DNA from 2 places in the Clostridium oceanicum genome. Region 2 is predicted to be linked to the other one. Evidence: a T-box and tRNA genes for the amino acid it is inferred to sense, from the RefSeq annotation. Region 2 holds a T-box; the other holds one or more tRNA genes.
The links. The T-box of region 2 lies ahead of leuS (leucine--tRNA ligase). A T-box ahead of a tRNA ligase gene usually reads a tRNA of that ligase, here a tRNA-Leu.
Positions count from the first base shown of each region.

Region 1: it has a tRNA-Leu gene. The T-box ahead of leuS (leucine--tRNA ligase) is inferred to sense a tRNA for this amino acid. The anticodon was not compared.

Region 1 is NZ_BAAACG010000016.1:10,277-20,431, forward strand. Features, by position in the region: gene ABDZ71_RS15600 (formate--tetrahydrofolate ligase) at 1-364, opposite strand, end outside; gene ABDZ71_RS15605 (thioesterase family protein) at 429-818, opposite strand; gene ftsH (ATP-dependent zinc metalloprotease FtsH) at 930-2,735, opposite strand; gene hpt (hypoxanthine phosphoribosyltransferase) at 2,816-3,361, opposite strand; gene tilS (tRNA lysidine(34) synthetase TilS) at 3,362-4,759, opposite strand; gene spoIIE (stage II sporulation protein E) at 4,894-7,278, opposite strand; tRNA gene ABDZ71_RS15630 (tRNA-Met) at 7,676-7,752, opposite strand; tRNA gene ABDZ71_RS15635 (tRNA-Met) at 7,775-7,850, opposite strand; tRNA gene ABDZ71_RS15640 (tRNA-Leu) at 7,855-7,944, opposite strand; tRNA gene ABDZ71_RS15645 (tRNA-Met) at 7,979-8,055, opposite strand; tRNA gene ABDZ71_RS15650 (tRNA-Met) at 8,059-8,134, opposite strand; tRNA gene ABDZ71_RS15655 (tRNA-Leu) at 8,141-8,230, opposite strand; gene ABDZ71_RS15660 (S1 domain-containing RNA-binding protein) at 8,383-8,799, opposite strand; gene ABDZ71_RS15665 (FtsB family cell division protein) at 8,855-9,124, opposite strand; gene yabQ (spore cortex biosynthesis protein YabQ) at 9,219-9,602, opposite strand; gene yabP (sporulation protein YabP) at 9,616-9,906, opposite strand; gene ABDZ71_RS15680 (RNA-binding S4 domain-containing protein) at 10,040-10,155, opposite strand, start outside.
Region 2 is NZ_BAAACG010000013.1:137,723-147,877, forward strand. Features, by position in the region: gene ABDZ71_RS14650 (CoA-disulfide reductase) at 1-549, shown strand, start outside; gene ABDZ71_RS14655 (DUF2225 domain-containing protein) at 586-1,461, opposite strand; gene yjbM (GTP diphosphokinase) at 1,644-2,432, shown strand; gene leuS (leucine--tRNA ligase) at 2,466-4,907, opposite strand; T-box leader at 5,002-5,213, opposite strand; gene ABDZ71_RS14670 (rhodanese-like domain-containing protein) at 5,279-5,683, opposite strand; tRNA gene ABDZ71_RS14675 (tRNA-Gln) at 5,829-5,903, opposite strand; gene ABDZ71_RS14680 (hypothetical protein) at 5,972-6,493, opposite strand; gene ABDZ71_RS14685 (J domain-containing protein) at 6,588-7,199, opposite strand; gene ABDZ71_RS14690 (DUF5685 family protein) at 7,183-8,052, opposite strand; gene ABDZ71_RS14695 (class IV adenylate cyclase) at 8,058-8,597, opposite strand; gene ABDZ71_RS14700 (nucleoid-associated protein) at 8,766-9,803, shown strand; gene fba (class II fructose-1,6-bisphosphate aldolase) at 9,925-10,155, opposite strand, start outside.

The DNA.
Region 1 (10,155 bases), on a different contig from region 2:
CTTCCATTGGCACTACCTGTGAGTATCCACCTCCAGCTGCCCCTCCTTTTATTCCAAATACTGGTCCTAAGGAAGGTTCTCTAAGGGCTATTACTGCATTTTTACCCATTTTACATAGTGCTTGGCCAAGTCCTACTGTTACTGTAGATTTTCCTTCTCCAGCTGGTGTAGGGTTTATTGCTGTAACTAAAATTAATTTACCATCTTTTTTATCTTTTAATCTATTAAACACATCTAAAGATATTTTACACTTATAGTTTCCATATAACTCTATTTCATCATCTTTTAGTCCTATTTTATCAGCAATCTTTGTTATTTTTTCCATATTAGCTTCTTGAGCAATTTGTATATCTGATTTACACATAACTATCCAACCTTTCAAATATAAGTAAAATTTTGAAATATTCTAAATTATTTATCTATATGTATTATGCCATTCCGTTCTTTTTCATAAACTCTTTAGAATTAACTATATATCTTACGTGATTTCCCTCTCCAATTTTTCCTACTTCATCCCATGCTTTAACATTAAAATATAGTTTTTTTCCATCAATCTTTGTAAGTGTAGCTTCACATTTAACTTTTAATCCAACAGCTGTAGCTTTTATATGTTTTATATCCACAGCTATGCCTACTGTTGAATATTCACTATCTAACTTAGAATCCACACAACTTTTAGCCGTATTTTCCATAAGTCCTATCATAGCAGGTGTAGCATATACTTCTAAGCTACCAGATCCATATTTGCTAGCAGTATCTTCAGAAGTTACTGTAGTCTCAAGTACACTCTCCATGCCTTCTTTTAGGTTTAATTCCATTACACATCCCTCATTTCTAAGTATCATATCCATAAAATTATTATACACAAAATTAATTGCAACATCTATATTATATAAAAAAGAACAGGAATATTCCTGTTCTTTTGTTTGTTAACCAGCATTAAAAATTTCTTCAAATTCATCTGCTTCTAATTTTTCTTTTTCAAGTAATGCCTTAGCTACTGAATGAAGTTTTGATATGTTGTCATTTAATAATGTTTCAGCATTATTATAAGCTTTATCTATAAATTGTTTTATTTCTTCATCTATTTTAAATGCTACATCTTCACTAAAACTTCTTTCTTTTCCAAGGTCTCTACCTAAGAATACTTCATCATGGCCTGAACTAAAGTTTATAGGTCCTAACTTTTCACTCATACCATAATCCATAACCATCTTTTTAGCTATTGTTGTTGCTCTTTGTATATCATTTTGAGCTCCAGTACTTATGTCACCTATTATAAGTTTTTCTGCAACTCTTCCTCCTAATAAACCAACTATCTCTTCTTGAAGCTTAGACTTAGACATATATGATCTATCTTTTTCCGGTAAGTGCATAGTATATCCACCAGCTCTTCCTCTTGGTACTATACTTATTTGGTGAACAGGATCTGCATGAGGTAAAAGCTTCATAACAACTGCATGACCTGCTTCATGATAAGCTGTTAATCTTCTATCCTCTTCATCTATTACTCTACTTTTCTTTTCAGGTCCTGCTATAACTCTTGTTACTGCTTCTTCAAGTTCATCCATACTTATTATAGATTTTCTTTTTCTAACTGAAAGAAGCGCTGCTTCATTCATTAGATTTTCAAGATCTGCACCTGTAAATCCTGGAGTTCTCTTTGCAAGTATATCTAATTTAACTTCATCTGATAAAGGTTTGTTTCTACAATGAACTTTTAATATTTCTTCTCTTCCTTTAACATCTGGAGCTCCTACAACTATTTGTCTATCAAATCTACCTGGTCTTAATAATGCTGGATCTAATATGTCTGGTCTATTAGTTGCAGCTATCATTATGATACCTTCATTAACACCAAAACCATCCATTTCAACCAACAATTGATTTAATGTTTGTTCTCTTTCATCATGTCCACCGCCAAGACCAGCTCCTCTTTGTCTACCTACCGCATCTATTTCATCGATAAATATAATACAAGGAGAATTCTTCTTAGCTTGCTCAAATAAGTCTCTAACTCTTGATGCACCTACACCTACAAACATTTCTACGAAATCTGAACCAGAAATACTGAAAAATGGAACTCCTGCTTCTCCTGAAATAGCTTTTGCAAGTAAAGTCTTACCTGTTCCTGGAGGACCTACTAATAAAACACCTTTAGGTATTCTTGCCCCCATTTCTATATATCTTTTCGGTAATTTAAGAAAGTCAACTATCTCTGCTAACTCTTGTTTTTCTTCATCTGCACCTGCAACATCGTTAAAGGTAACTTTTTTCTTGTCTGGAGTAGCCATTTTAGCTTTACTCTTTCCAAAATTCATTACTCCTCTATTTCCACCGCCACCTTGGGCCTGCTGCATGAATATAAACCAAAAACCTAAAAGCATAAGCACTATTAGTATCATTGGTAGATACTGAACCCACGCTGGAATTGATGTTGGCTTTACATAAATTTCTTTAACTTGACCATTCTTAGGATGTTCATTTATAAATTGAAACAATCTTTCTGAAGGAACTACTGTTTCATATTGAGTACCATCCTTCAAAGTACCAGAAACTGTCATTCTATCTTCTTTTACTTGAAAACTTTTAACATTATTTCCTATCCAACTTTTCTGAAATTCACTGAAGTTGATTACTGTAGAGTTATCACCAGTTCTAGCAAGCATCACTGCTGAAACTATAACTAGCACAAACACAATGACCCAGGCCGTTGCACTTGAAACTTTTTTCATATAGGCCAACCTCTCTTTCTAGTTTTATAATGTAAAATTGTATCACATGGAATATATGTTTACAACAATCTTATTATAAATTATTTATAAATTTCTTCTTTTAATATACCGATATAAGGTAAGTTTCTATAATGTTCTGCATAATCTAGTCCATATCCTACAAGAAATTCATCTGGAACATCATATCCTAGATATTTTACATCTAAATCAGCTTTCCTTCTATCTGGTTTATTTAATAAACAAGCTATATCTATACTTAAAGGCTTTCTGCCTTTTAGATACTTTAATAAATAACTTAAAGTAATTCCTGAATCAATTATATCTTCTACTATAAGAAGGTGTTTTCCTTCTATTTCAAAGTCTAAATCTTTAAGTATTCTAACAACCCCTGATGATGTAGTAGAATTTCCATAACTAGAAACAGCCATAAAATCCATAGTACATGGAATTGTTATTTCTTTCATTAAATGTGCCATAAAAGGGACAGATCCTTTTAATATACCAATTAGCATTAGATCTTTTCCTGCATAATCTTTGCTTATCTTTTTTCCTATTTCGGATACTTTATCTTTTATTTTTTCTTCTGATATTAGAACCCTTTCTATATCACTTGCCATATCCTTCATTTATATCCCACCTTTGATTATTATTTGTAAAATATTTTTTGTGTCTTTATCTACTTTAAATTTATTGCTTGTTCTATAACCTGTAATCCACGCTATTTCATCTTTAAAACATATAATATTTATTTTATCTCTTTCTTCTCTAGGTATCTTTAAATCTATAAATAAATCTTTTAATTTTTTATTTCCTTTCATGCCTAAAGGTGTAAACTTATCACCAGGTTTTCTATTTCTTAGTATAATATCTTTAGTATTAACTTTGTCAAAATCAAAATACTGAACTAATTCATTATCTTTATTTTTATAATTATCTTTATAAGATATATTCACCAAATTAAGTTTAACTAAAATATCTAATTTTTTCAAATAGTTATCTCCTAATTTTAAATTATAAAAAGATAATTCTTTTTCTTTTTTATTTTTACCATTTATAAATATATGTATATCTTTATATACATTTTCTGCCTTTATATTATTAGGAAGCATTATTGATTTTCCTGTTTCACTTTTTTGAATATTTATAATATCACTTATGTGCTTACTTTCAAAATTATATAAATTACCCTTTATATTATAAAAAACTTTTCTTATTATACGTGATAAGATAGCCTCTGGCTGTAAAAAGGCCTCCTTGGATATTATAACCTTTTTTCCTTTTCTATCACAGTATATTTTATATTTTTCATTAGCTATTTCTTTTAAGTATTCATTATCTTTAGAAACAGATAAAGAAAGCTTATTTAATGTTCCTATTATATCTTCATTAAAATTTTCCTTTATAAAAGGAATTAGCTGTAATCTTATTTTATTTCTAGTGTATATAGTCTCCAAATTAGTTCTATCTATTCTAGGTTTTAAATTATTGCTATCACAATAGTTTTCTATATCTTTTCTTAAGACGGAAATTAAAGGCCTTATATATATTCCTTCTCTTATAGCTTTTATTCCCCCAAGTCCTTCAAGACCTGTTCCTCTCATAATTCTCATAAGTACTGTTTCTGCTTGATCATTACAATTATGTGCTAAAGCAATTTTTTGAGCATTTAATTTTTCTTTTAATTCATAGAAAAATGAGTATCTTATTTCTCTACCTATACTTTCTGAAGATACACCCTTTTCTTTTGCTAATTTATTTATATTTGCTCTCTTTGAAAAAAACTTTATATTATTTTGAAGACAAAAATTTTCCACAAATTTTTCATCCTGATCTGCTTCTTTTCCTCTTATACAGTGATTTATATGCGCTACAAAAATTTCCTTTATTCTTAAATCTTCTCTTAATGAATATAAAAGATGTAACAAACACATAGAATCTGGTCCTCCAGAAACTCCTACTATAATTTTATCTCCTTTTTCTATCATATTATATTTTTTTATAGTATTTATAACTACATTTTTCACATTCAACACGTCCTAATCATTTATATTAACTTATTATATCATAAAATAAATGTAGCTTGAAAAATTTGAAATAAAAAAAAGAATATTAAAAACTAAGTAATAAAACTTAATATTAATAATATTCTACTAAAAAATTAATATAAAGAATAAACTTTCTGAACAACTATAGAAACGTCATCTTTAACTTTACCATTACTTAGTTTTTTTACTTGATTAATAAGTTTTTTACATAATTTTTCTGGATCAATACAATCTGTTTCTCTTAAATAATTTAATATCCAATCTACTTTTCCTGCAGATTTTGCCTCATAATCTAAAACACCATCACTTATCATTACAATTATATCTCCATTTTTTATATCTCTATTTTCAATATCAACATCAACTTTATCTAATACTCCAATAGGCAAAGTTTTAGATTTTATAACTTCTACCGCTTCCTCTCTTTTTATAAAACTAGCTACAGATCCTACTTTCATAAAATCTATTTTTCCTTCATATAAATCTATATTAGTTAAATCTACTGTAGAAAATTTTTCGTCTTCTGAAAATTTAATTCCCATTATAGAATTAATAGTATTTATAGCTGTCATTTTACTAAATCCTGCCTCTGTAAATTTCTGTATTAGCTCTACTACAGCTGTACTTTCTTTACCAGCCTCAGGACCTGATCCCATACCATCACTTATTATAGAAATAAAATTACCATCTTTTAATTTTTCAAAGACATAACTATCTCCATTATACCTTTCTCCATCTTTACATAAAGTATTTCCAAAGGCTTTTACATGATATTTTGGTGTTTCTTCAAATACTACTCTACATCCTTCTTTTTCTTTATCTATATTACACCCATCATCTCTTATTCTCATAAGTTTATTTGTTACTTTATTTATTAAAGGTAAAATTTCCTTTGAACATATTTGTCTTCCTCCACAAATATCCATTGATAAACTTATTATTAATCTGTTTTTTTCATCATTATAGCAAAACACATCTTTATACTTTATATCATTTTTATTTAAAATTCTTCTTATATTGTTATCTATTAAATTACTAAACTTTATTCTCTCATCAAAATCATCAATTATTTCTTTAACAGCACTTCCCATATTGTTCATTTGAGAAGATAAGACTTGTCTACATTCTCCAAGTCTTTTTTGCCACATTTCATTTACTATAAAATTATTAGTTAATTCTTTAGTATTTTTTATCATCTGTGTTCTCTTAACACACTTTTTTTGCAATTCATTAGGAATACCTTTTTTATTATCTTGATAATTTTCAATAAGTTCTGCTAAAGCATTATATGTGTAGTAAGTTTCCTTTTTCCAACACACATTTCTCATATTACAATTACTACAAACTCTATCTGCTAAATTTTGTACTAAAGAATCACTCTTTCCTTTCATTGCTAACTTTTGATTTTCTGCAAGCTTTGCTAAAACATCTCCTACATTGAATAAAATATCAGAAAAATTTTCTAGCTTATCATTTACTAAAGATTTTATCTTACCTATTTGATTATCTTGAATATTTTCTCTTTTCTTTTGAGCATCTAATTCAACTTCTAACTTTCTATAAATTTTTTTAGGTATAGCCCAAAATACAATAAGACCTAATAAAGCTTCTATTATTTTAAACTCATTCCCTATATTAGAATAAAATTTTAAAACACAAAAACCAATTATATATGCTGTTCCTGTTATTAACTTTCCTGTATCTTTAAAAGTTCCTGCTATAAGTCCACAAAGTCCATATACAGAAATAAATGTTAACATATCCTTTGAACCAAGTCCTACTATAGCTCCCATTGCTATTCCTATTGCAGCTGCACTGGTACTTCCTTTTACATAACCAATAATTACTATCAAAGTTAATGCTATAAAATTTCTTAAAGATACATTATTTATACTTATTCCCCATGTTCCTGAAACTGCTAAGGCCAAAGTTATTGCCATACTTATTATTTCTTCATTACTATAAAGATGCATAGTATTTATATCTCTAAAGCATATAATAGAATAGTTAATAATAAAATATATAGGAAATAAACATGCTATTTCAAATATTGAATTTAATAAAGAGATGTTAATAGATAAATTTAAAATAAATGCTTTATATAGTACTAATTCTGAAAATATAACAATATACATTATAGTAATAGTCTTTGTATTTTTTATATTTTTTGATATGTATCTAGCAGTAAGTATTGTTCCTATAATAGTTATATATATAGGCAAATCCTTTATACTATTGTACAAAGATACATATCCTATAAGTGTTCCAAAAGCAGAAAATAATACATATTTATACTCCTTTTGAAAAGACACTGCTAATAAAAAAGCTATGCCAAAAGGCGCCATAAGATTTATAAATTTAACTCTACTTATTAACAAAGCAGATACAAAATATAAAGTTATTCCTAATATATAATTAAAACTCAATGCATTCTTCTTTTTATGTTTGTCCACTTTTTTTGTCCTTTGATATGGGGATACCTCTGCACCATACTGCATGTATATAATCACCTCCGCTTAAATTTCTATTTCATTATAACAAAGGTAACTGGAAATTATTGTCATAAGCTGAGATGAGAGCAAATTTTTTTTAGGACATTTATTTCTATTATTCTTTTTTATTATTTCTTTTAGACATTTATATAAAAAATAATACAGTAAGATAAATAATTATATTTTTTTAAAGCTATTCTGGTGTAAAAATCCTTATAATTTTTACATAAACTAAAAATTAGTCGTTTAAAACAGTTTAATATAATATTTTTTAAAATTTTAAAACACATATTGATAACAAATCCTTCATCTCTACTTTTTAAATATAAATAAAACTTAAAAAATATTATTTATGGCAAAACAAAAGAGACTCATATATATATGAGTCTCTTTAATATATCATTGGTAGCGGGAATAGGACTTGAACCTACGACCCTTCGGGTATGAACCGAATGCTCTAGCCAGCTGAGCTATCCCGCCAAAAAATAGTCAAAAAATAAAATGGTTGCGGGGATAGGACTTGAACCTACGACCTTCGGGTTATGAGCCCGACGAGCTACCAACTGCTCCACCCCGCGATATTGGTGCTGAAGACCGGAATCGAACCGGTACGGGCTTATAAGGCCCGCAGGATTTTAAGTCCTGTGCGTCTGCCAGTTCCGCCACTCCAGCACATTAATATGCAATGAAATTATTAAATTTTAAATGGTAGCGGGAATAGGACTTGAACCTACGACCCTTCGGGTATGAACCGAATGCTCTAGCCAGCTGAGCTATCCCGCCACATGGTTGCGGGGATAGGACTTGAACCTACGACCTTCGGGTTATGAGCCCGACGAGCTACCAACTGCTCCACCCCGCGATAATTTGGTGCTGAAGACCGGAATCGAACCGGTACGGGCTTATAAGGCCCGCAGGATTTTAAGTCCTGTGCGTCTGCCAGTTCCGCCACTCCAGCACATTATTGCTTAATATTTCATGTCGTTTTTTCTGACGACATAAGTTATTATATATTATTATTCATCCCATGTCAACACTTTTTATAAATTATTTTGTATTTTTTATTATAAAAAGAAGAAATTAATAAAAAGGCCAATTTTGGCCTTTTCACTAACTAAGATTTTTTTTGTATCCTTTACTTCTAGAATCTTTATGTCTTTTTAAATCTTGGAATCTTTCTTCACTATCTTTTAAAAATTTTGATATTCTATCTTCAAAATTACCATCATTATTATTTTTCTTAGTCTTTTCTTTGTTCCAGTCTATTTCTATTGGTCTTGAAGATTTTTTTTGTTGTGGTTCTGCTTGCTTCATAGATAAACTAATTTTACCTTTTTCATCTATTGAAATAACTTTTACTTTCACTTTATCTTTTTCTTTCAAATATTCTCTTATGTCTTTTACATAGTTATTTGATACCTCAGATATGTGAACTAAACCAGTTTGACCATCTACTTCTACAAAAGCTCCAAAACTTGTAATATTTACTACTGTACCTTCAAGTATACTACCTGCCTTTAAAGTCATATTAATAAGACTCCTCCTTAAAATATATATATATTAAATTAAATTTAAAACTTTACTACTTGTTGTTTATTACAGGAGTCTCGCCTTCTTTTATAAATCTTAGTCTTTCTCTAGCTAATCGTTCCCTATAGTCTTTAGATTTTGACAATTTGACCTCATCCTGTAATTTCTGGTTCTTTTTCTTAGCTTTATCTAGTTGAACTTCTTTTTTATCAATCTCATTATTTATTTTATGCATAGTTATCCTTTGGGTTACAAATATAAAACACATATATACAAATAATAAAATTAACACTATATTCTTGAGCTTAAATTTATTCTTCATCAAATTTACTCCTTTATAAAGCATAAGCCTATAAGTATATTTTATTATATTTAAAATTTTCTTCAACCTATTTGGAGTAAATTTATTATATTTTTTATTTTAACTTATAAATAATAAATTTAAATGGGTATAAAATTATATTTTTCAATATTCTAAAAAACTTTCCTAAAAAAAACATTATATGTTTTAATATCTTTATATTATATCTGCTCAACAATATTAAATACAAATACAAGGCTACAAAAATCCATAAATAAATATACATTCCTATAAAAGCACAATCATTATATAACAAAAATATAAATACAACAATAGCAGATAAAACCCAAAATAGTATATCTTCTATAATTTTAATAAACTTTTTCAAGTTTTGGTTTCCTCTTATTATTCTATATATGTCAAAAAAAGATCCTATTATCAATCCTGATAATAGACTAAAAAATAATAACCCTAGTTGCTTACTTATAGATATAATCATATTATAAAGACTCCTATTTAAATAATCTTGATATTAAACCGTCTTTTTTCTTTTTTATTGTATCCCCAATATAAATACAAGAGTTGACAGTTCCAACTATAATTACATCTCCATTTTGTACATCTAATTTGTTCATTTTAAGGCCTTCACCTTTTATGTCTAAAGTTCCTAAGCTTGTATTTAAAGTTATTCTTTCTTCATTAAAACTCATAACTTCAATTACTCCGCTTAATACTAATTTTTTTCTATTTTCTAAATTTAAGTTACTTTTTTTATCTTCATATTTAATTTCTTTCTTTTCCATATATATCCCTCCACTTGTAAATATATATGCTTTAATTCCATTTCCTATTACTAAAGAAATTATAGATTTTTAAAATTAAAAAGCAAAATGCTTTAATTCATTTTGCTTTCACCTAAAGATATTTATATTAAGTCTATCCTACTATCTCATACATTTTACTAGCATCTTCTTTTCTAACATGTTCTGCTACAGCTAGAACCTTATATTTCAAACTTTTATTTGCATATTGTATTTCTATTATATCATCTT
Region 2 (10,155 bases):
ATTATAACAGCAGTTTTGCAAAAAGGAAATAAAGAAAATAAAATAGAAAATAATACTAAAGTTAATATTGAAAATACAAAGGATAACAAAACAATAGTTGTATTTAGTGGAGATCTTGATAAAGCTATAGCTTCATTTATAATAGCTAATGGTGCTGCATCTATGGGTAAGAAAGTTACAATGTTTTTCACATTTTGGGGACTTAATATACTAAGAAAACATGAAAGAGTAAGTGTTCAAAAAGGATTTATGGATAAAATGTTTGGAAAGATGATGCCAAGAGGAAGTAAAAGATTAAAGCTTTCAAAAATGAACATGATGGGCATGGGCTCCAAAATGATTAGAAAAGTTATGAAAGATAAAAATGTTTATTCTTTAGAAGAGCTTATAAAATCAGGAATGGATAGTGGAATAAATATGGTAGCTTGTCAAATGTCTATGGATGTTATGGGTATAAAAAAAGAGGAATTAATAGATGGAGTAGAAGTAGGTGGAGTTGGATATTACTTAGGAGAAGCGGAAGACTCTAATTTAAATTTATTTATATAAGGCATATTAAAAAAGGGCTGATTTTCAGCCCTAAATTTATTTTTTAAAGAATTTTGAGAATATACTTTTCTTTTTAGTTTTTGCTTCTTCAGCTTCTTTTAAACTAATAAGTTCTAGTCTGCTTTTTTCAGCCTCTAAAGCCTCTTTATCTTGTTTTTCTTTTATTAAGTCTCTTTGGTCTCTAGCTAAGTTTTTAAGCCTTACATTAACTCCTCTAGAGGTTATAACTTGACTTAACCACATTAAAGCTTTTTCTTCATTACCTGTTCTTCTTAATAGTTCTGCTATAAGATACATTATTGTATGTTTATTCATGCCATATATAGGGAAATCTTCAGCAGAATAGGCTTCTTTGAAGTTTTCTAAAGCTTGTTTTAAAAATAATAGTTCTTTATCTTTATTTTTCTTTAATCTATACATCCAAGCAAGCTTAAGGCAGTTTACACCTTTACTACTAGCTTTTGCTTCCATAACCACATAATTCAAAAGAGAAAGTTTGAATCTTTCGATAGCTATATCTATATTATATATATCTGGATATTCTCTAGGTTTAAAAGAGGGTGTTATTCTTTCTTTTATTGAATCTACATGATATTTTCTTAATTTTAAAAAGTCTACTTTCATAGTGGCATATCCACAATTATTACAAAGCCAAACATCATAAAAGTATGGATTTATAACTGAATATCTTATAAATAGATCAGTGTCTTTTGAGAGTATTCTGTAAGAAGAGCTTCTTACTGCTTTTGCTTCAAAGGTGCTACCACATACAGGACAAGTTATTTTTTTATTGTATAAAAAGGATTTTTCTCGAAGCCACTCAGGGCTATTTTCTTTTTTAGGTGTCCAAGAGGGTTCCTTACTACCTCTTGTAGTTTTAACTTTGTTATTTGAGCCATCTTTAGTTTCCAAAATAATCACCTTCATAATAATAATATCTATTAGTATTATATCAGATATTAAATTAGAATTATATTGTTATACATAATAAATGTTGTATAATAATAATAATATTAAGGTTTTATTTTAATACTAATTTTATAAGTACATATACTTTTTTAAATTGAAAATAAAGTAAGAGAAAGGTGATACATATGGCTTTAGGGGAATGGAAGACTTTTTTAATACCTTATCAGCAGGCAGTAGAAGAATTAAAAGTTAAATTTAAGAGCATAAGGAAAGAATGCAGAAAGAAAAATGAATACTCTCCTATAGAGTTTGTAACAGGAAGAGTAAAAGAAATTTCAAGTATATTAGAAAAGGCAAATAAATTTAATATACCATTAGATAGAATAAGATATGAAGTAGAAGATATAGCAGGAATAAGAATAATGTGCCAATTTACAAGTGATATAGAAAAAGTTGTAGAAATAATAAGAGAAAGAAAAGATATGGAAGTAGTTTATGAAAAAGATTATGTAACTAATGTTAAAAATAGTGGATATAGAAGCTATCATGTTATAATAAAATATCCTGTTAATATGGCAGAAGGACAAAAAAATATTTTAGCAGAATTTCAGATAAGAACATTAGCTATGAATTTTTGGGCTACAATAGAACATTCATTAAATTATAAATATAAGCATGATATACCACCGCATATAAAATTAAAGCTTAAATCAGCAGCAGATGCAGCTTTTAATCTTGATGAACTTATGCTTGAAATAAAAGATGAAATAAAGGATGCTCAAAAATTATTTGAAGTTAAATCTAGTTTAGTTTCTTACATAATGGACAATATACTTATACTATCTTCTATGGGGAAAACTTCTGATGCAAACATTTATCAATCTCAGTTAAATAAAGTTATAGAAGAAGGGGAAGTTTTTGAACTAAATAAACTTTTACAAGCTACAGAAAAAACTATAGAAATGTATAAATAAGAACCTGAGATTTTAAATCTCAGGTTCTTTATATTAGTTTGCAACTATATTAACTAATCTATTTTTAATTACTATAACTTTTCTTATTGTTTTTCCTTCTATATGTTTTTTTACATCTTCATTATTAAGACTTATTTCTTTTATTTCATCTTCAGAAGAACTAGAAGGAACATTTATTTTTGCTTTTACTTTACCGTTTATTTGAATTGCCATTTCAATTTCATCTTTAACTAAGGCTTTTTTATCAAAAGAAGGCCATTTAGTATTAAATACAGAACTATTAAATCCATGTAATTCCCATAATTCTTCTGAAAAATGAGGAGCAAATGGTGCTAAAAGTTTTATAAAATCAACTATACATTCTTTTAAGAAAGCAGAATTTTTAGTAGACTTACTTGCTGTATATTTAGAAAGTGCATTAGTAAATTCCATCATTCTAGCTATAGAAGTATTAAACTGGAATTTATCAGCATCCTCTGTGACGGCTTTTATAGTATGATTTCTTACATAATTTAGCTCTTTTTCTTCTTTGTCCATTGAAGTTTTATTGTTTGAAGCATCAGTTATTTCATTTTCACAAGATCCTATAATACGTTCTACTCTATCTACAAATCTTGCTATAGATTTTATAGTATCATCGCTCCAAGCTCCACCTTCAGTATAATCAAATCCAAACATTAAATACATTCTAAATACATCAGATCCATATTTATTTATATAATCGTCAGGAGAGATTGTATTTCCCTTTGATTTACTCATTTTTAGACCATCAGGGCCTAAGATTAATCCTTGGTGAACAAGAGATTTAAATGGTTCGTCAAAGTTTAAGTAGCCCATATCTCTTAAGGCTTTTGTTACAAATCTAGCATATAAAAGATGCATACATGCATGTTCAGGTCCACCTACATATTTATCTACAGGAAGCATTTTGTTTATAAGTTCTTTATTAAAAGGTTCCTTATCATTTTTGTTATCAGGATATCTTAAATAATACCAAGAAGAACAAACGAAGGTATCTAAAGTATCAGCTTCTCTTTTAGCGTGACCGCCACATACAGGGCAAGTAGTATTTATAAAGTCATCACATTTAGCAAGTGGTGATTCTCCGTCTGGTGAAAATTCAACATTGTATGGTAATTCTACTGGAAGTTGGTCATAAGGAACAGGTACAGTACCACATTTATCACAATGTACTATAGGAATTGGAGCACCCCAGTATCTTTGTCTAGATACAAGCCAGTCTCTTAATCTATAATTTGTTTTCTTTTTACCAAACTTTGTTTCTTCTAATTTATTAACTATAGCTTCCTTAGCTTTTTCGCCGTATAAGCCGTTAAAATCTTCACTGTTTACTAATTTACCGTAATCAGTAAATGGAAGAGAGTCTCCACCTTCAATAACTCTATCTATTGGAAGAGAGTATTTAGTTGCAAAAGCAAAATCTCTTTCATCATGAGCAGGTACAGCCATTACACATCCTGTTCCATAAGTATTTAAAACATAGTCACCAACCCATATAGGAACTTTTTTACCGTTTATAGGGTTTGTAGCATAAGATCCAGTAAATACACCAGTTTTTTCTCTAGTTATAGATTGTCTTTCTATGTCTGATTGATTTTGTGCTTGGATTTTGTATGCTTCTACTTCAGTTTTATGTTCGTCAGTAGTTAGGTTATCTACTAGTTCATTTTCAGGGGCAAGCACTACGTAAGTAACTCCAAATAATGTATCAACTCTTGTAGTAAATACGTTAAATTCTATTTCAGAATCTACTACTTTAAAAGTAACATCAGCACCTGTTGATTTACCAATCCAATGTCTTTGCATAGCTTTAGTTCTTTCAGGCCAATCTAAATCATCTAATTTTTCTAATAATTCATCAGCATAATCTGTTATTTTTAAAAACCATTGTTCTAAATCTTTCTTTTCTACAGCGCTGTCACATCTTTCACATTTTCCGTCCAATACTTGCTCATTAGCTAAGACTGTGTTACAGCTAGGGCACCAATTTACAGGAGCTTTCTTTTTATAAGCTAAGCCTTTTTCATATAGCTTTAAAAATACCCATTGAGTCCATTTGTAATAGTCTGGGGAACATGTAATTACTTCATTTTCCCAATTAAACATAGCTCCCATAGCTCTTAATTGTTTTTCCATAGTTTCTATGTTTTTAAAAGTAGAATCCTTAGGATGAATACCAGTTTTTATAGCGTAGTTTTCAGCAGGAAGACCAAAAGCATCAAATCCCATAGGTTGGAATACATTATATCCTTCCATTCTTTTCATTCTAGCCCATGAATCTACAGGTCCATAGTTAAACCAGTGGCCGGCATGTAATTTGCTGCCAGAAGGATAAGAAAACATTTCAAGAGTATATAATTTTTTATCTAGCTTGCTGTTATCAAACTTATATAGCTTATCTTTTTCCCATTTGCTTTGCCATTTTTCATCAGTTTTAATATTGTAGTTACCCATAATTTACCTCCTAAGTTAATATATTTTCAAGTAATTTTTATACTAAATTAATATATTTTTACATAAAATAAAAACTTTCATCTCAATTATAAAAAATAGAGACGAAAGTTGATTCCGCGGTACCACTCTAGTTAAATCTAAGATAAAAATCAAAGATTTCACTTTATAACATAACGGGTTACACCGTGTTTACTTCTAAGTAAACAAGCTCCTAGGCAAGTTCATATTGTTTCATACTGTTTTTCACCATACAACAGTTCTCTAAAAATAGAAACTAATATTACTACTCCTATTCAAGGCTTTGATAATTAATTTTTAGTTTATACTAGATTTTATAACACTATACATATATTGTCAAGAAAAATAAAAATTTATTTTTCAAGTTCGTAAGGCCAATTATTTATTCCACCTAGTTCAGATACATTATTGTAGCCTATAGAATTTAAAATTGTTGTTGCCTTTTTGGAGCGAACTCCACTAGAACAATATACTACTATTTTAGAATTCTTATCTATATTTTTAGATAATATACTATCTTTTAATATTTGTAAAGGAATATTAATACTGTTTTTTAAATGGCCTTTGCTATATTCTTTAGGAGTTCTTACATCTATTATAATTGCAGATGAAGAAGGGGAGTTTATTATTTGCTTTACTTCTATAGGTGATATAGGGATGAAAGCTCTAGTTTTATATAATGGGGTTAATAAAAAGTAATTTAAAATTATTATAAATAAAGTATATAAACAAAATTTCTTTTTTCTTATTTTACACAATTTAAATCCACCTTTCTTAATAGGGAATATCTATATTTTCCCTCAAGTAGGTGATTTTTATGAGTTTTAGTAAAAAATAAATTTATTTTTATATTCTTAATAAAAATAGACATAATAAAAAGAGTTCTATAAAATAGAACTCTTTTGGCTGTCCATGCTGGATTCGAACCAGCAGATACCTGCTCCAGAGGCAAGCGCCTTACCATTTGGCGAATGGACAACAACATGACTATTATATCAAATTGTGGAAATTTGTCAATGTAATGTAATTTTATATTTAAATAAGTTCTATTTTAATTTTTTAATAAAATGTTTCTCAACATAAAATATGAACAAAGTTAATATATAATCAAATATAAAGAAAACTATTTGACCAACTAGTATATATATCCAAAGGTATTTATCTATTAGTGGTATAGATGGAATGAAAAATTTATATATTAAAAACATTATAACCAAACAAATATTAAAGAAAATAAACTTTAATATTATTTCTAAGGTTAATTTATTTAATTTTTCTATATAATATTTTATTAATCCGTAAGATCCAAAAAATATTATATAAGAAATAACTACAACTCTACCTAAACCTATTAACATAATAGATAGTATAGAACTAGCTAAATATACTAAAAATCCATTCTTTATATCAGTATATACAACGGAAATTGTTATTAAAGCACAAGCCATAGATAATAAATATAATTTATTAACTGGCAATATGCTACTTAAATATATACATAAAAAACTTAAAGCTGTAAAAATACCACCTTTAGCTAAATTAAGTGAGTTAGAGGAATTATTTTTCATATTTATCATCTCCATTAAAAAGATTAAGGTATATGAAAATAGACTATCATACTGACTAGTTATTTATTTAAATCTACCTAATGATATGAAGGGGCTAACAACAGCTTATTAAATCTCCACCCATAGATTCACAACAACAATCTAAACAATATAATTGAGCACAGATGTTACACATATCAGAATCATTGCCTCTTCTGTTACCATAGTAAGGCCTTCTATAAGAACTATTGCTTCTACTTATTCTATTTAAAGCATCTTTATATTCAAAGTTTGAAGGATCTAAATTACATGCAGTATTTAAATTATTATAAGCTGCATCATAAAAGCCTTTTGAATAGTTTACAAGTCCCATAAGATAGTGCCATTCTGCATTACGAACATTTATACTATTTAGTTTAGATTCTGCTGCTTGAAAATTTCTTTGATTTATATCCATTCTTATAGATTGATAAGTAGGATTGTTATTATTAGTGTTACTATAGTTATTGCTATTATAACTATTGTTATTATTAGAAGAACTATGATTTTTCATTAAAGAGTCATAGGCTTCGTTTATTTCTCTCATTTTTTGTTCTGCTAAGTCTCTTAAAGGATTATTACCATATTGATCAGGATGATACTTTTTAGCTAATTTTCTATAAGCTCTTTGTATTTCCTCTTTTGATGCATTTTGTTGTACCCCTAATATTTCATATGGATTGTTCATTTTCTTCCACTCCTTTTAGAATTTTATCCATTTTTTCTACCATTCCTAGTTGTAAGATATTATATAGCAAACCTTTGTTTTTAACTAAAGGAAGTTTGTTAAGATTTTGGAGGCAACATTTACCGCAAGTTACTAGTAGAAAATCTATTCTATTTTTAATTTCATTTTTAAATTCTTTATAAGGTAAATTATTTTTATTATATACTGAATTTATAGCATTAAACTTATTTTTTTCTAAATCATCTTTTAAATCGTTATATGCATCGATTATATATATCCATTTTCCTAGATTGTATCCAAGCCAATACAATTGTTCATTAAATTCAAAGTCTTTATAAGATGAAAGAATATATCCTGTAATATGTGCAAAGTGATGAGATATTTCATCTATGCTTTCATTTTTATAATTCTTTTCTATATTATATAACTTATTTAGGTTATCTTCTATAACTATATTGTGTTTATTAAGCTCATTGTCAGTGATATATCTTTTAAGAAATTTAGAAGTTACTTTACTTTTAAGAGAGTTATCATCTTGAACATTATCAAGTAGCTTATAATAGCTTAAAGATATATTAAAAAAAGCTGCATAATCTATAGCTTCGTTACTAGTTATTATGATTTTTTTCTTTATAGGATGAACAATACAACGTTCTTTTTTATAAGTATTTTTTTCATCTTTTAAAGAATCTAATAATATAGCTAAAAAAGTCATATCATAATTTATGGTAAGCCTTGGAAGTTCTCCAAAAATTTTTTTTATGGATTTACATAGACCACAATAATATGCTTTGAATTTCTCATATTCTTTTATTTTTAACTCCATTTTACAGGGAGTAACGTATCCAAACATATAAATTATTCACCATTTTCTGTTTTTAATATTTCATATATAGTTTTTGAAGTAGTGTCTTTCATAGAATATCCTAGAAGTTTAACTATTTCTTTTAATTCAGATTCGTTTTCCGATTCTAGTTCAATATAAGGGAATGGGCAAAAAGATTTGTCGTTAATATCTATTTCTATTAATGTATTTTTAAATTTGTAGCTTTCCCTATATTTCTTTATAGACTGTATTAAAGTTAGACCTAAGGCTTCAAATATCTTTTGACCTTCTATGTAGTCTTCTATTAAAGTTTCATTTTCTTCCATTACTTTATATTTTTCCTGATTTAATAATTTTTTTACAGTCATATAGTATTTATTAGTACTATTTATCATATCATCTATGTATCGTATTCTTGCATAGCCTTTATTTTTTATTAATCTGTTATCAGGAAAGTCATATATATGGTTTATTTGGTTTTCTTGCTTTACTTTTTTTGCGCCTATAGAAGCCAGTTTAGTTCTAATAAAATCTATGTCAATTTTTATAATTCTTGTTTCCATTTCTTTCAACCATATCACTCCTAACATAAGAATTATAACATAAAGTCATATGTAGTGTATTTAAAATTTATGTTATTATAATATTTATAATAATAATTTAAGAATATTTATATAAAGATAATAAATAAGACATACCATTTATATGTCTAAAGTAAAATAATGCTAGAGGTGAAACTGGTGGAATATATAAAAGAGGTAAATATAAACGAAGCTATTATACATATTTTAGATAATAGTGGAGATGAAGCAGTATTAAATGAATATAAACTTAGTTTAAATGATGAAGTTTATAAATTTATATTAAAGCATGTAGAGAGATGTTTAAAGGATGAAGAGCTAAAATATGCTATTTTTAATGATGAAAGAAATATAGTAAAAGAGATTTCTCAAGAATATCTTAATGGCCAAAATGATATAGTTAATGTTTCTAAAGAATTAGCAAGGCAATTATTTATACTAATGAAAGGAAATGATAATATATCTTCTTGTGATTTAATGATAGTTTCTATATCTACAGAGTATGGTCCAATGCTTGGAGTATTTAAAATGGATTATGTTAAAAATTATATTCATGTAGTAGATTTTGTAGAAGATAAAATAGGAATAAATATAATTCCTGAACTTACAGGACTTCCAGTAAGTTCTCAAAAAATAAGGAAATGTGCTTTTATAAAACCTATAAGAGAAGATCAGGAATTTAATTTAATGGTTATAGATAAACAGAAAAAATCTAAGTCAAAAGATGAATATGGATCTAACTATTTTATAAATAAATATTTAGGTTGCAAAATAGTAGAAAATGAAAGAGATGCTACTAAGAAATTTGTAAAAGCTACTGGTGAGTGGGCTAAATCTAATTTAGAAAATAATGCATCTATGGCAGAAAAAGTTATAAGATCAGTTAATCAAAAACTTAAAGAAGATGATTCAATAGATGTAAAACAGTTATCAGAAGATATATTTGGAGAAAATAATGATGTTAAACTTAATTATAACCAATATATAAAAGATGAAGGAATAAATGAAAAAGTAGATGTAGATAAGGAATGGGTAGAAAAAAAGTTTAAAAGAATTAGACTTAAAATTGATAAAGATATAGATCTATACATAAATGAAGAATCATATAATGACAACTCTAGGCTTGAAGTAAAAAGAGTAGGAGATGGGTCTTTAAATATAACAATAAAAAATGTTTGTAATTACACTCAAAAATAAAAATTTATATTTAAATTGAGGTTTAAATATATTATATGACTTAATTTAAAATAAAGTTTGAAATTATATTTTAATATATATAAATAAAAGAGGATTTGAAAAATTCAAATCCTCTTAAATATTATTTTAAAGAATCAGTAGATCCTAATACGTTTTTGATTTTATCAGCAACGATTTTTTCTATTCTTGTTCTTCCTGCTCCTAAATATTTTCTTGGGTCAAATTGTTTAGGATCAGTTCCAAATACTTCTCTTACTCCAGCTGTCATAGCTAATCTTAAGTCAGTATCCATGTTTATTTTACATACTGCCATTGAAGAAGCTTTTCTAAGCATATCAGCAGGAACACCTTT